DNA from 2 places in the Kushneria marisflavi genome. Region 1 is predicted to be linked to the other one. Evidence: predicted binding sites of a transcription regulator. Region 1 holds the regulator's gene; the other holds the start of a gene.
What was found. Region 1 encodes sigma-54, which starts transcription at its own class of promoters, with help from an activator protein. Its sites were predicted from a motif close to TGGCACNNNNNTTGCTNT; they were not measured.

Region 1 (7,271 bases):
CATCGGCAGGTGGAAGACCACGTCGAAGCAGGCGACGAACCTGATCCATTTCCCGCTGTGCCAGGGCGTTTTCGAGTCGCTCCAGACGAGGCTGACGTCCTTTCTGATCATTGCTCATTGTTGTGACATCCCTGTGTCAGCCCATTCAGGAGCCGTATTCTAGCAGAGTGTCGAACAATGTTCGTGAATGCCCGGCGACCGTCAATCTTCGGATCAGGATCTATTGATCCTCGTCGAATCGCGCCTCGAAAAGCGCCACGATGGCCGTTAGTGCCTCTTCGGCATCGTCACCTTCCACATGAACATGGACCACGCTGGTACAGGGAGCAGCCAGCATCAAAAGCGACATGATGTTCGCGGCATCGGCACTTCTTTCACCATGATAAATTGTCACGCGAGACGAAAAGGGCTGACAGCATTGTACAAGCCGCGTCGCGGCTCTCGCGTGAAGGCCGCGACGATTGGTCAGGGTCAGTTCACGCTGAAGCATCACCCGCCTCGCTGACAGCGCGCTGGATGGTCAGTTCCCGATGTCGGATCCGTACGGCCGGGAACTGACCGGCAAAATGCTCGCCGAGCTGCTCGGCCAGATACACCGAACGATGCTGGCCACCGGTACAGCCGATGGCCACGGTCAGATAGCTGCGATGGCTGGCCAGGTAGGAAGGCAACCAGCGCTCCAGCCACTGGCAGATGTCGCCAAACATCGCCTTGACCTCGTCATGGGCTTCAAGAAAGGCAATGACGTCACTGTCCTGGCCGGTCTGGGTGCGATAGCGTGGGTCCCAGTAAGGATTGGGCAGGCAGCGCACGTCAAACACCATATCGGCATCCAGTGGCACGCCGCGCTTGAAACCAAAGGATTCAAAGGTCAACGTCAGGTCATTGATGTCATGACGTGCTACCTGTTCGGCCACGCGGCGCCTCAGGTCATGAACGGACTGACCGGACGTGTCGATGATCAGATCTGCGGTATACCGCAGGGGAGAGAGGAACTGATGCTCCGCCTCGATGGCCTCGGCCAGTGTCATCTGGGTTTCGCGCGTCAGAGGGTGACGACGTCGTGTGGCCGCATAGCGCTCCAGCAGTACACGTGAGTCCGCGGTCAGATAGACCACTCTACAATGAATGCCGCGCGTGGAAAGTGCCTCCAGATGCTCCGGAAAGCGCTCCAGCTCACTGGGAAGGTTACGGGCATCAATGCTGACCGCGACACGGTTTCGGTGCGGGCTACCGGCTTCGAGCTCATCGATCAGGGCAGACAGAAGCATCGCGGGAAGATTGTCGATGGCATAAAACCCTTGATCTTCCAGTGCCTGTAGCGCGATGGACTTGCCGGAACCGGAGCGTCCACTGACGATAACAAGTTCCATGGCCATGCTGCTTATACTCTCGTTGAAAGTTGACTGATGGCCTGCATCAAAATGTCATGAAGTTCCTGCTCATCATGGGCATTGCGCAGGGCGTGCCGGGTTTCGGCAGCGTTCATGACTTCAGCAATCTGCGCCAGCAGGGAGAGATGCGTGTCTTCGGCAGCTTCAGGGACCAGCAGCACAAAAAGCAGATCGACGGGTTCGCCATCGATGGCATCAAAATCCACGGCCTGCTGAAGGCGCATGAATCCAGCCAGTGGCTGGCGGCAGTGTGAATTGCGAGCATGGGGAATGGCCACGCCATTCCCCACACCGGTACTCCCCAGACGTTCCCTGCTGATCAGTCGGGAAAAGACTTCCTGGCTATCGAGACTGGGAATGTTTTGTGAGATGAACCCGCTGAAATATTCCAGCACGCGCTTCTTGCTGCCCCCTTCCACATCAAACAGGATTCGGTCGGAGGGGAGTATCTGGTCAAGTGTCATGGGTTACAGGTATTTGCCGTTGCCCTGGGAGCGGGCCTGTGTTTTCTCCTTGTGCTTGAGCAGCTGACGATCAAGCTTCTCGGTCAAGGCATCGATGGCAACATAAAGGTCTTCCTGCTCGGCCTGAGCATGAAGTTCGGCACCTGCGGCATGTAGCGTGGCCGCGGCCTGCTGGCGCTCCTTTTCAATAGACAGTGTCACCTGAACATTGGTGATGTTGTCATAGTGACGTTCCAGCTTGGCAAGCTTCTGATTGACGTGCTCGCGCAGTGCATCGGTCAATTCGACGTGGTGCCCGGTAATGTTTACCTGCATGGCATGCTCCCTGAATCGAAACGGATAACCGGTTGTCCATGTGGACTGCCGGACCTGCAAGCCTGTTCCGGCTACTCTCAGATTGTAACGCTTTTCCCGTCAGCGCAAACCCTGAATGATGTTGTTCTCTTTTTTGACCTCCTTCAGGCCAGACGCTTGCGCTCGCTGGAAGCGGGAATGCCCATGGCCTCGCGGTATTTTGCGACGGTGCGCCGGGCGACCATGATGCCGTTGTCAGCCAGAAGTTGTACCAGTCGAGCATCAGACAGCGGGCGTCTTGGGGTCTCGTCTTCTATGAACTTGCGTATCCGGGCGCGAATGGCCGTGCTGGCATGGGCATCACCTTCCTGGCCCACATGGCTTGAGAAGAAATACTTGAGCTCCATGATGCCACGCGGCGTATGAATGTATTTGCGCGTGGTCACTCTGGAAATGGTGGATTCGTGCATCTCCACGGCCTGGGCGATATCGGCAAGAATCATGGGTTTGAGGGCTTCATCGCCGTGTTCAATGAAGCCGGCCTGACGTGTCATGATTTCCTGCCCTACCCGCAGCAGAGTGTCATTGCGACTCGAGAGACTCTTGAGCAGCCAGCGTGCATCCTGAAGATGCTGTTTGAGAAAGGTATTGTCGTCACTCTTGTCGGCGCGACGTACAAGGGCGGCATAGTCGGGCTGAATGCGAAGACGTGGCAGGGATTCCTGATTGAGCTCAACCTGCCAGCCATGGCGGGCGTGATAACGCAACACCAGATCGGGAATGACGAGATGTTGGTCCACGGCCTCAAATTCGCGACCCGGTCGTGGGTTGAGCGACCGGATGGTGTGAATCACGTCATCGAGCGCTTCATCATCAAGACTCAGGCGGCGCTTTAGCAGGCGGCGATCATTTTGTCCCAGTGGTTCAAGGAACTGACGAACCATGCGCCGGGTCTGGGCAAGCCAGGGCGTGTCATCCGGCAATAGATCAAGCTGTAGCAGCAGGCATTCGCGCAGATCGCGTGCAAAAACGCCAGTGGGTTCACACCGCTGGAGCTGCGAAAGCATGTGCTCCATTTCAGACTGTTTGAGATCCCCGAGGCCTTGCTGCCGAAGCCCCTCGCCAAGGTCTTCCAGACCCGTGCCGAGGTAGCCGCTGGGTTCGAGAGCGTCCAGCAGGGTATCGGTGATCAGCTGTTCGCGTGGGGTCATGTCCATCAACAGAATCTGCTCGCGAAGATGCGAGGTCAGGTCGACGGCTACGGCGTTGTGCTCGATATTCCAGCTGTCATCGGCGACGTTGGAGGAAGCGCTGCCGTTGGTATAGACATCGTCCCAGCGAGCATCCAGTGGCAATTCTTCCGGGATATCACTGGACCATTCCTCCTGAGATAACGGGGTCTCCGGTACCTCAAGCGTCTGCTCCTCCTCGATATCCAGTAAAGGATTGCTTTCCAGCGCCATCTGGAGTTCCTGCTGCAGATCCAGCGTAGACAGCTGCAGCAGATGGATGGCCTGTTGCAGCTGGGGCGTCATGGTGAGATGAGTGCCCGTGCGCAACTGTAAGGCGGGTTTCATCATGTTCGTAAAGCCCGGTCGCCAACGTGTAATATCACGCTATCCAGTCCGCGGCGCCCTTGCAAGTGCTGAAGGCGCTAAAGACTGCAATTATCATGCCATCAGTTAATAACCCCAGAGGGTTAAAGGCGAAATTCGTGGCCCAGATAGACATCGCGTACATGCTGGTTATTCAGCACGGCGTTGGCGTCGCCTTCAGCAATGATCAGGCCACTGCCGACGATATAGGCGTTGTCACAGATATCCAGCGTTTCACGCACGTTGTGATCGGTGATCAGAACGCCAATGCCACGGGTACGAAGCTGGCGGATAATGCCCTTGATTTCGCCGACCGAGATAGGGTCAACGCCGGCAAAGGGCTCATCAAGCAAAATGAAGGCCGGTTCGATGGCCAGTGCGCGGGCAATCTCCACACGCCGGCGCTCGCCGCCGGACAGGCTCATGCCCATGTTGTCGCGAATATGGCTGATGCTGAATTCTTCGAGCAGTTGATTGAGCCGTTCCTGGCGTTGCTGGCGATCCAGATCCTTGCGTGTTTCAAGTATGGCCATGATGTTGTCGGCCACTGACAGCTTGCGAAAGATCGAGGCTTCCTGAGGCAGGTAGCTGATGCCGGCGTGGGCACGCTTGTGCATCGGCTGGCGGCTCAGGTCAAGATCATCGATGGCAACATGGCCGGCGTCGGCCTGGATCAGTCCGACGATCATGTAAAACGAGGTGGTCTTGCCGGCCCCATTGGGGCCCAGAAGCCCCACGATCTCTCCCTGTCGAATCGACAGGCTGATGTCCTGAACGACACGGCGCCCCTTGAAGCTTTTGGCCAGATGGGCTGCGTGAAGGGTTTTCATTGGCTGCTGCCCTGTTGCTCTTCGGGAGTCAATTGCATGCGAACACGCCCGCCCGAGCTGCTTTCAGAGCTGCTGCTCTTCGCGCTCTGGCTGCCACGCGCGTTGACCTGGCGTGAGTCGAGGAAATATTCCACGTAGCCGCCGTTGAAGGTGTCACCGTTTTGATGCAGTTCAGCGTTGCCGATCAGCTCAACGCGTCGCTCTCCGGCGTGATAGATGATGGTATTGCCCCATCCCTTTGCCAGCGGATCATTAGGTGCCGGCTGCTGCTCGATATAGGCGCGTCCACCATCACCGCCCCTTGCGGTCAGGCTCGAAAGGCCACCGCTCTGGGCGCGCTTGAGCTCGACGCGAGTGGAGCGCAGCTTCATGGTGCCCTGATCGACTTCGACGGCCCCGGTATAGACGGCTGTGCCGGCGCGGTTATCGATGTTGAGGGCGTCGGCGCCAATGTTGATGGGTTTCTGGCGATCGCTTTCCAGAGCCATGGCCTGCTGGCCGAGCATTGCCAGCAGCAGGGCAGAGGTACACAGCAGCAGAGGGCGCGTCATGGGAGATCCTTGTCATCATTCATGTGTAAAAAAGAGAGCGATTACTGACGAATGGGCGGGTGAAAACCCTGTACATTGCCCTCAAGCGTCATGCGATCCTCGCTGACCCAGCCGTTGAAACAGTCGCCCCGGGTACGCTGTTCGTTTTGAGTGAACACGGCGCCACTGTCGCTCCAGGCATGCTGGGACGGTATATCATAATGCAGCACGTCCGTTTCAAGTTGCCAGTTGTCCGCCGGCTGATGCAGCACGGCATTGCCGCTTAGTTCGAACGTGTTGGCATTGGGGCCGAGCGTGGCGTGCTCACCATCCGCTGTCCAGCGATTGCCATCATCACCCAGCAACGTGAAGTGTGGGGTGACGGCTCGGGTCACATCGTCAGCAGGTGTATGAGACACACGTGGGCTTTCCATGGTCTGTGAGACGCGGCCCTGGTCGTCGAATCGGGTATAGGTGACGCCTTCGAGATAATAATCAGGGACACCCTGCTCGCTATCCGGCGCTGGCCCGGGAGACATCAGGGTATTGCGCTGATCGATCAGCGTCAGTACGCCCCCCAGAGCGAGCACCAGCACCAGAATGCCAAGGCGTGCCCGGGTGCGTCCGGAAGGGAGTCTGTCTCGAAAAGCCATATGCACGTCCTGTCGGAATAAGCGATGCAGCCTCAGAGCCGCTCATGAGCATCAATGATATCCTGCCAGACGCCTCGTGCGTTAAGTAGCCATTCGCAGAGTTCACGCACTGCGCCATGTCCACCCGGCGTTCGGGTTACCAGATCGGCTCGCTGACGAATATAGTCCGGTGCATCTGAAACCGTTACTCCCAGCCCTGCATACAGGATGGCGCCCAGATCAGGCAGGTCATCGCCGCAGTAGCAGACCTCATCAGGCTGGAGTGCCAGTTCCGCCATCAGGGCCTTCAGAGCGACCTGTTTGTCCTCACGGCCCTGAATGACGTGACGAATGCCCAGCTCCTGCGCGCGCCGGTCGACGGCGGGAGAAATCCTGCCGGTGATCAGGGCGACCTCGACACCGGCCTGCATGATCAGCTTCAGACCAAGACCGTCACGCACATGAAATACCTTGTCGCCATCCTGTTCCGGCTGTGCCGCGTAGCGCAGGCGACCATCGGTCAGGACACCATCAACGTCGAGCGCCACTAGACGTATGGGGTGAGCGAGTTTATCTGGTAAGGCACTGATATCGTTGGATGGTGTCATGGCGTGCAGGGTCAGCTCTCCGGCGTGGCAATCGATGATTTGAACTCGTTTCTGGTAGCTGGTGAAGCCAGGGGGTACGAGCAGTGAGCGTGGCTGAGTTCAAGGCTAGACGATGCCACTTCTAAGCAGATCATGCATCTTGAGCAACCCGGTCGGCTGGTGCTGGGCATCGACGATGACCAGCGCCGTAATGCGATGATCTTCCATGACCCTGACGGCTTCTGCTGCAAGGGTCTGTGCCTCGATGGTACGCCCCCCGGGTGTCATGACTTCATGGATCATCAGCTGGCGGACATCACCGTGGCGATCGATCGTGCGTCGCAGGTCACCATCGGTATAGATGCCCACGAGGCGATCAGTGTCATCGGTCACGCAGGTAAATCCGTGGCCCTTGCGCGTCATTTCGATCAGCGCTTCGCCAAGTCGTGCATCCTGTCGGACGACCGGAAGCTCATCGCCGGTATGCATCAAATCTTCCACGCGAAGCAGTAACCGCTTGCCCAGCGTGCCACCCGGGTGGGACAGGGCAAAATCCTCGGGGCTAAATCGGCGCGCTTCAAGCAAAGCGATCGCCAGCGCATCTCCCAGGGCGAGCGTCGCCGTCGTGGAGGAGGTCGGGGCAAGGTTCAGCGGGCAGGCTTCCTGGGCGACGCTGACATCCAGATGCACGTCGGCATGACGAGCAAGGCTCGAGGAGACGTTGCCGGTCATGGCAATCATGGTCGTTCCCATGCGCTTGAACAACGGCAGAAGGGCGGTCAGTTCGGCCGTTTCTCCCGAATTGGATAGCGCCAGAACGAGATCATCGCGCACCAGCATGCCCAGATCGCCATGGCTGGCTTCGCCGGCATGCACAAAAAAAGAGGGGGTGCCGGTGCTGGCAAGCGTGGCTGCGATCTTGCGGCCCACATGCCCTGACTTGCC
Region 2 (7,271 bases), 1.7 Mb from region 1:
GCGCAGCCGGAAAGCGCCGACCGTGGTGGCCAGCCGCTGGGCCTGCTGGTTCAACGACTCGGCGGCGGCCGCCGACTGCTCGACCAGCGCGGCATTTTGCTGGGTCATGTCATCCAGTTGGGTGATCGCCTGGTTCACCTGGCCGATGCCGGTGGACTGCTCGTTGGTGGCACGACTCAATTCCTCGATCACCGTGCTGACCCGTCCGACCCGCTCCACGATCTCGCCCATGGCCTGGCTGGCAGCGCTGACAAGCTCCGCGCCACTGACCGTCTCATGGCTCGAGGTGGTGATCAGCGCCTTGATGTCGGTCGCTGCCTGAGCGCTGCGGTTGGCCAGGTTTCTGACCTCCTGTGCAACGACTGCGAAACCGCGCCCCTGTTCACCGGCCCGCGCCGCCTCGACCGAGGCGTTCAGCGCCAGCAGGTTGGTCTGGAAGGCGATGCCGTCGATCACATCCACGATCGACTCGATCCTGCCGGAGGTTTCGCGGATGCGGGCCATGGTCGCGACCACGTTATGCATCTGTTCGCCGCCGCCGCGGGCCATGGTGGCCGCTTCATGGGCCAGACCGTTGGCTTCCTTCGTGGAAGAGGCCGAATGTTCCACGGTGCTGGTCAGCTCCTCCATCGCCGCAGCGGACTGTTCCAGGTTGGCCGCCGTATTTTCGGTACGTCGGGAAAGATCGTGCCCACCGGAGGAGATTTCGCCGGCCGCACTCTGGACCTGGCTTGAAGCATCGCGAATCTCGATCAGCGTATCGTTCATGCGATCAGCGAAAGCGTTGAAGGCGGTCGCAATGGCAGAGATTTCATCACGCCCTTCAACCGGCAGACGCCGGGTCAGATCCCCCTCACCGCTGGCGACGTTCTCCATCGCCTCACGGGCCCGTCGCAGACGCGCCAGCACCGGTTTGAGCGCCAGCCACAGCACTAATCCTGCCACCAGCGTGCTGATAACCAGCGCCGCCAGCGTGGTATTACGAATCGAGGCCAGTCCTGCCAGCGCCTCATCGCGATCCAGCGCAATGTTCAGTTGCCAGTCCACGCCCGGGATGGGCGTGGCCGAGATCAAATAGTCATGATCGTTGATGCTGACGTCGGTCAGGGCATTGCGGCGCGCCATGTCGGTCAGAGCCGTGGCACTCAGCGTTGGTGACAGATCGGTGGCAGGCTTGAGAATGCGTTCGGCATCGGCGTGCACAATGACACGGCCACTGCCATCGGTAATGAATACCCGGCTTGAAGGCGTGGGGCGAATATTCAGCGTCTGGGCGCTGACCTGATCCATGACCGCATCGGCGGCCACTACGGCCATGGTCTGTCCATTCACCACAACCGGGGTGGCGAAGGCCAGCGCCAGTCCGCCCGTCATGGCGTCCTGATAGGGCTCGGTCACAATGGTGTTACCCGCGGCAGCAGCCTGCTGGTACCAGGGACGCTGGGTCGCGATAAAATCTGCCGGTGGTGTCCAGTCATTGGAAAACAGGGCGCGCCCGTCCTGCCAGGCCACATAGGTGACCGACAGATCCCCCGCTTCATTGGCCTTGCGAAGGCCGGCCATGACATCACCCTCTTCAAGATGATGGGCCACGGACTCCACGATACGGCGTCGGTTATCAAACCACTGAGCAATGGTATCTGCCCCGCTTTTGCCCAGTGCCGAGGCACTCTGCTGTGCCGTTTGAAGCTGTGCTTCACGACTGGCGGTATAGATCGTGATGCCGGTTACGACCAGCGCCATGGCCACAAGAGCCATACAGATCAACTGAATACGAGTACCGATGGAGCGCCGCATGGAAAATCCCTTCATTGCGTCAGACATCAAGAGGATTAATTAACGACGCCAGGTGATCAGAGCTTGAGCACAGCGAAGAATCATGGGGATGAGGCATTTAAAAAACCGGCCGGGGAGGCGCCGACCGGCGGAAGAAACGACGGCTTCTGTTTTTGGACCCGAGTCAGTGACCCAGAATCTGCCCGAGAAATTCGCGGGTACGTGCCGAGCGGGGGTCGTTGAAAAAGGTTTCGGGCGGGGCGGACTCGATGATCTGCCCTTCATCCATGAAGATCACTCGATCCGCCACGGTTTTGGCAAAGCCCATCTCGTGCGTGACACAGAGCATGGTCATGCCCTCATGGGCCAGCTCGATCATGACGTCGAGCACCTCCTTGATCATCTCCGGGTCGAGTGCCGAGGTCGGCTCGTCAAAGAGCATCACCTCCGGGTGCATGCACAGCGCCCGCGCAATCGCCACACGCTGCTGCTGACCGCCGGAGAGCTGCCCCGGATACTTGTGGGCCTGATTGGCAATCCGCACCCGCTCCAGATATTCCATTGCACCTTTTTCGGCCTCGCGGCGGGGCTTTTTCTGTACCCAGATGGGCGAAAGGCAGCAGTTTTCCAGCACCGTGAGATGCGGAAAGAGATTAAAGTGCTGGAAGACCATGCCGACGTTGCGCCGAATCTGCTCGATGCGTTTGACATCGTTGGTCATGGGGATGCCATTGACCACGATCTCCCCCTGCTGATGCGCCTCCAGATGGTTGATGCAGCGAATCAGGGTCGACTTGCCCGACCCCGAGGGCCCACAGATGACGATGCGCTCGCCACGGGCCACACTCAGATCGATATCGCGCAGGACATGAAAGTCCCCATACCATTTGTTCAGCCGCGATATCTCTACCATGGAGGTGGCTTCCCCTGCGGTGGCAGCCCCTTGCTGGATATCGTTCATGACAGACACTCCCGATGCACGACACGCCCGTGCCGTGCTGATAGTGATAGGTGTTAGCGCTGGTAGCCCTTGTCGAGGCGGCGCTCGATGATCTGGCTATAGCGCGACATGCCAAAACAGAAGACCCAGAATACCAGCGCCGCGAACACGTAACCCTCGATGGCAAAGCCCAGCCAGTCGCTGTCGGTCAGCCCCGCCTGAATGATCGACAGCACATCGAAAAGCCCGATGATCAGTACCAGCGAAGTGTCCTTGAACAGCGCAATGAACGTATTGACGATGCCGGGAATCACCAGCTTGAGGGCCTGGGGCAAAATGATCAGCCGCATGCGCAGCCAGTAGCCCAGCCCAAGGGCTGCACCGGCCTCGCCCTGGCCCTTGTCGATGGCCTGCAGTCCGCTGCGCACCACTTCAGCCATATAGGCGCTCCAGAACAGCATGATGCCGATCAGCGCCCGCAGCAGCTTGTCGAACTCCACCTCTGCCGGTACGAACAGTGGCAGCATGACCGATGACATGAACAGCACCGTAATCAATGGCACCCCACGCCAGAACTCGATAAAGATCACGCAGACGGCCCGCACCAGCGGCATTTTCGAACGCCGCCCCAGTGCCAGTACAACGCCCAGCGGCAGTGAGCCCACGATACCTACCGCAGCGATGGTCAGCGTCAGCATCAGCCCGCCCCAGGCCCGCGTCGGCACATGAGCCAATCCGAACACGCCGCCCAGCAGCAATACCCAGGCAATGATGGGCAGACCGACCAGCGCCATCAGCGCCGCCACCTTTTTACCCGGCAGACGCGGTATGACCAGCCAGGCAATCAGGGCGAAGAAAAGCCCCAGCACGATGTCCACCCGCCAGCGCTCGGCCACCGGATAGAAGCCATAGACAATCTGGCTCCAGCGGGTGGAAATGAACACCCAGCAGGCACCGTCACCGGTGCAGTCGGCACGCGAATTGCCCACCCAGTCGGCTTCGATCAATGCCCAGTCGATGACCGGCCAGACCAGCCGCGCAATGAGCAGCAGTGTCACGATCGACACCACGCTGTTGATCGGCCCCGAGAAAAGCCGCGTACGCAGCCAGTACATGGCCCCGCCCTGAGGGGTGGGCGGCGGGCGCGAGGCGATAAGCCTCTCTTCACTGTCTGAAGACATGGCAGACATCTCAACGCTCCTTGAGCGACATGCGCGCGTTGTAGACATTCATCAGTGCCGACACGACCAGCGAAATGCTCAGATAGACCAGCATCGTCATGGTCATGACCTCGATGGCCTGACCGGTCTGATTGAGCGTGGTGCCGGCAAAGACCGCGACCAGATCGGGGTAACCGATGGCCGTGGCCAGTGATGAATTCTTGATCAGGTTGAGATACTGACTGGTGACCTGAGGCACCATCACCCGCATGGCCTGAGGAATGACGATGCGACGAAGGGTCAGACCGCCCGGCAGTGACAGCGAACGCGCCGCCTCGGTCTGGCCACGCGGCACGGACTGAATCCCCGAGCGCACGATCTCGGCGATAAAGGCCGCGGTATAGATCGACAGCGCCACCCAGAGGGCGACCAGCTCCGGCAGCACCTGCATGCCACCCCGGAAGTTGAAACCGGACAGCGCCGGCACCGACCAGGATAGTGGCGACCCGGTCACCAAGAACACCGCGAGTGGCAAGCCGATCAAAATCACCAGGCTCAAGGGCAGTACCGGCCATTGCGCCCCCGTCGCCGCCTGCCGCCGCCGGGCCAGGATCACCAGTGCGATGACCGCAATGATCGCCACCCCCAGCGCAATCGGTGTGGCCGCAAAACCAGGCAGTGTCTCGGGCGCGGGCATGACAAGGCCGCGAACATTGAGAAAGAAACTGTCAAACACCGTAATGCTCTGGCGTGGTGAGGGCAGCGCGCGCAATACGGCGAAGTACCAGAACAGGATCTGCAACAGCAGCGGAATATTGCGAAAGATCTCGACATAGGCCCCGGCCAGCCGAGCCAGCAACCAGTTGGGCGACAATCGCGCCAGACCGACCAGAAAACCAATGATCGTGGCGGCAACAATCCCCATCGCGGAGACCAGTAGCGTATTGGCAAGCCCCACCAGAAAGGTGCGCCCATAGGTGCTGGCGTTACTGGAATAGTCGATCAGGGTCTGGGAAATTGAAAATCCGGCTCGATGGTCGAGAAACCCGAAACCGGTACGAATGCCTCGGGCATCCAGGTTCGCCATGGTGTTGTGCACCAGAAAGGCGATGATGCCCAGCACTGTCACCAGCAGCAGTGCCTGAAAAAACAGGGCACGTACCGACGGATCACGCCATAGCGGTCCGCGACCGCGGCGTGGAATGGAAGTGGAGGGACGCAACATGAGCAGTAGTCTCCAGGGCCGTGATGGCCGGCCTCGGAGGCCGGCCCTGCGTCAAGGACAACGCGCCGAAGCGCGTGGCTTGTGCCCTACCGCACCGGCATGCCGTATTGGAGACCACCATCGGTCCACAGCGCATTTTCGCCGCGCTCAAGCTCAAGAGGCGAGCCCTTGCCAACGTTGCGCTCAAAGATTTCGCCGTAATTGCCGACCTGTTTGACGATGTTGTAGGCCCAGTCGTTGGACAGCCCCATCTGCTCGCCGAAGTTGCCATCCTTGCCCAGCAGGCGGGCATCGTCAGGAGACTTGGGCGCATCGCGCATCTGATCGACGTTGGCGCTGGTAATGCCGGATTCCTCGGCATTGAGCATGGCGTAGAGCGTCCAGCGCACTACTTTCATCCACTGCTCATCACCCTGGCGTACGACCGGGCCCAGCGGTTCCTTGGAGATTCGTTCGGGCAGGATCACGGCGCTGGACGGATCAGACAGCTGTAGCCTCAGCGCCGCCAGCTGAGAAGAGTCCGAGGTCAACACATCGCAGCGTCCGCTGTCGAAACCGGCGGCGGTCTGATCGGCCTCATCGAAGCTGACCGCGTTATAGGTCATGTCGTTGGCACGGAAGTAATCGGCCAGATTGAGTTCCGTGGTGGTACCGGCAGAAACACAGACCGAAGCGCCATCGAGCTCCTTCGCACTCGAGACGCCGAGGTCCTTGCTCACCATCATGCCCTGACCGTCATAGAAGGTGACGCCAGCAAAGGTCAGCCCCATCGAATTATCGCGCGAGGCCGTCCAGGTCGTGTTGCGTGAGAGCAGGTCAACCTCGCCGGACTGCAGGGCAGTAAAGCGCTCCTTGGCGGTCAGCGGGGCGAAGGTGACCTTGCCGGGATCTCCCAGTACGGCCGTGGCCACGGCGCGACACACATCCACATCGATGCCCTGCCACTGCCCCTGGGCGTTGGGAGAGGAAAATCCTGCCAGCCCGTCACTGACGCCGCAGCGCAGCTGGCCACGACTTTTGACATCATCGAGCGTGGCACCATAGGAGGTCGATGGCGCCAGCGTAGCGACCGTTAAAAGCCCTGCCGTTGATGCCCATGCCCAGGGTTTTTTTATTGTCATGTTCATTGCAACACTCCGGGTTGTTGAATGATGCGACCTCATGGCGCTTGCCAGAGGCGTCTGTAACGTTATAGCAAGGAATATTCCAAAACGTAAAAAAACGGCGCCATGGCGCCGTTTTAGGAGAGAAAGAGGATTTTTGAGGAAACCTGACCGCAGGCCCGGAGTCAGGAATATGATGAAATTGTCACACAATGGTGCAGGTGCTCACCGACCATGCACCAGGATGAGACCCGCTTCCGGATCAGGGATCGGCCAGCGTCTCGGGCAGGGAAAGATTCTCACACTGTACGCGGTTCAGTGCGCTCAGAAGGCGGGACGCAGCGGCACCGCCCATGCCAGGATCGGTCGCCAGCCTCTTGCGATAGCGTCCGACCCATCGATAGACACCATCACGCAGCGACGCGGGCAGCCATCGGATACCGGCCGCGGCCGACCAGGGTGTCTTCAGTGACTGCGCCGTTCGCCAGAGTCCATCACTGTCGCGATAAAGGGCGCCGCCTCGAATCAGCCACATGCTATCCAGATCATCGGCATCCTCGTCGAAATGCGCGCCCAAACGGTGTCCCAGCGCCGATTGCAGCGTCACCAGTCCCGTGACCGGGTGCGACTCATGGGCAAGGATAAAATGCACCGACCGGCGGCAGAGCGGACAGTCGCCATCAAAGACCACCAGCTGGCCCGGCCAGTCCGGGGCCGCTGGCGGTGTGACCGGCCTATCCGCGGTGGTACTGGGGGCTGAGTTCATGTAACGCCTCGATGAAGGCCTGCACGTTCTCGATCGGCGTGAACTGGGAAATGCCGTGGCCCAGATTGAACACGTGGCCGTTGCCTGGTCCGTAACTTTCCAGAATGCGCGCGACTTCGTCACGAATGACCTTCGGCGAGCCAAACAGCGCCGACGGATCGAGATTGCCCTGCAGCGCGACACGATCGCCTACACGGGCACGGGCATCGCCCATTTCGGTGGTCCAGTCCAGTCCGACGCCGTCGGCGCCGATATCGGCGATGCTTTCAAGCCACTGACCGCCGTTTTTGGTAAAGACGAT

Region 2: a site for sigma-54 is predicted at 6,293-6,310, ahead of B9H00_RS07795 (amino acid ABC transporter substrate-binding protein). Genes of this name have one in related genera too.

Annotation. Positions count from the first base shown of each region.
Region 1 covers NZ_CP021358.1:3,369,853-3,377,123, forward strand. The annotation lists gene mgtE (magnesium transporter) at 1-118, opposite strand, end outside; gene B9H00_RS15280 (HPr family phosphocarrier protein) at 221-490, opposite strand; gene rapZ (RNase adapter RapZ) at 477-1,373, opposite strand; gene ptsN (PTS IIA-like nitrogen regulatory protein PtsN) at 1,385-1,858, opposite strand; gene hpf (ribosome hibernation-promoting factor, HPF/YfiA family) at 1,862-2,173, opposite strand; gene B9H00_RS15300 (RNA polymerase factor sigma-54) at 2,317-3,732, opposite strand; gene lptB (LPS export ABC transporter ATP-binding protein) at 3,852-4,577, opposite strand; gene lptA (lipopolysaccharide transport periplasmic protein LptA) at 4,574-5,128, opposite strand; gene lptC (LPS export ABC transporter periplasmic protein LptC) at 5,170-5,760, opposite strand; gene B9H00_RS15320 (KdsC family phosphatase) at 5,793-6,347, opposite strand; gene B9H00_RS15325 (KpsF/GutQ family sugar-phosphate isomerase) at 6,453-7,271, opposite strand, start outside.
Region 2 covers NZ_CP021358.1:1,699,726-1,706,996, forward strand. The annotation lists gene B9H00_RS07775 (methyl-accepting chemotaxis protein) at 1-1,797, opposite strand, end outside; gene B9H00_RS07780 (amino acid ABC transporter ATP-binding protein) at 1,961-2,689, opposite strand; gene B9H00_RS07785 (amino acid ABC transporter permease) at 2,791-3,906, opposite strand; gene B9H00_RS07790 (amino acid ABC transporter permease) at 3,908-5,101, opposite strand; gene B9H00_RS07795 (amino acid ABC transporter substrate-binding protein) at 5,188-6,222, opposite strand; gene B9H00_RS07800 (thiol-disulfide oxidoreductase DCC family protein) at 6,467-6,970, opposite strand; gene hemE (uroporphyrinogen decarboxylase) at 6,939-7,271, opposite strand, start outside.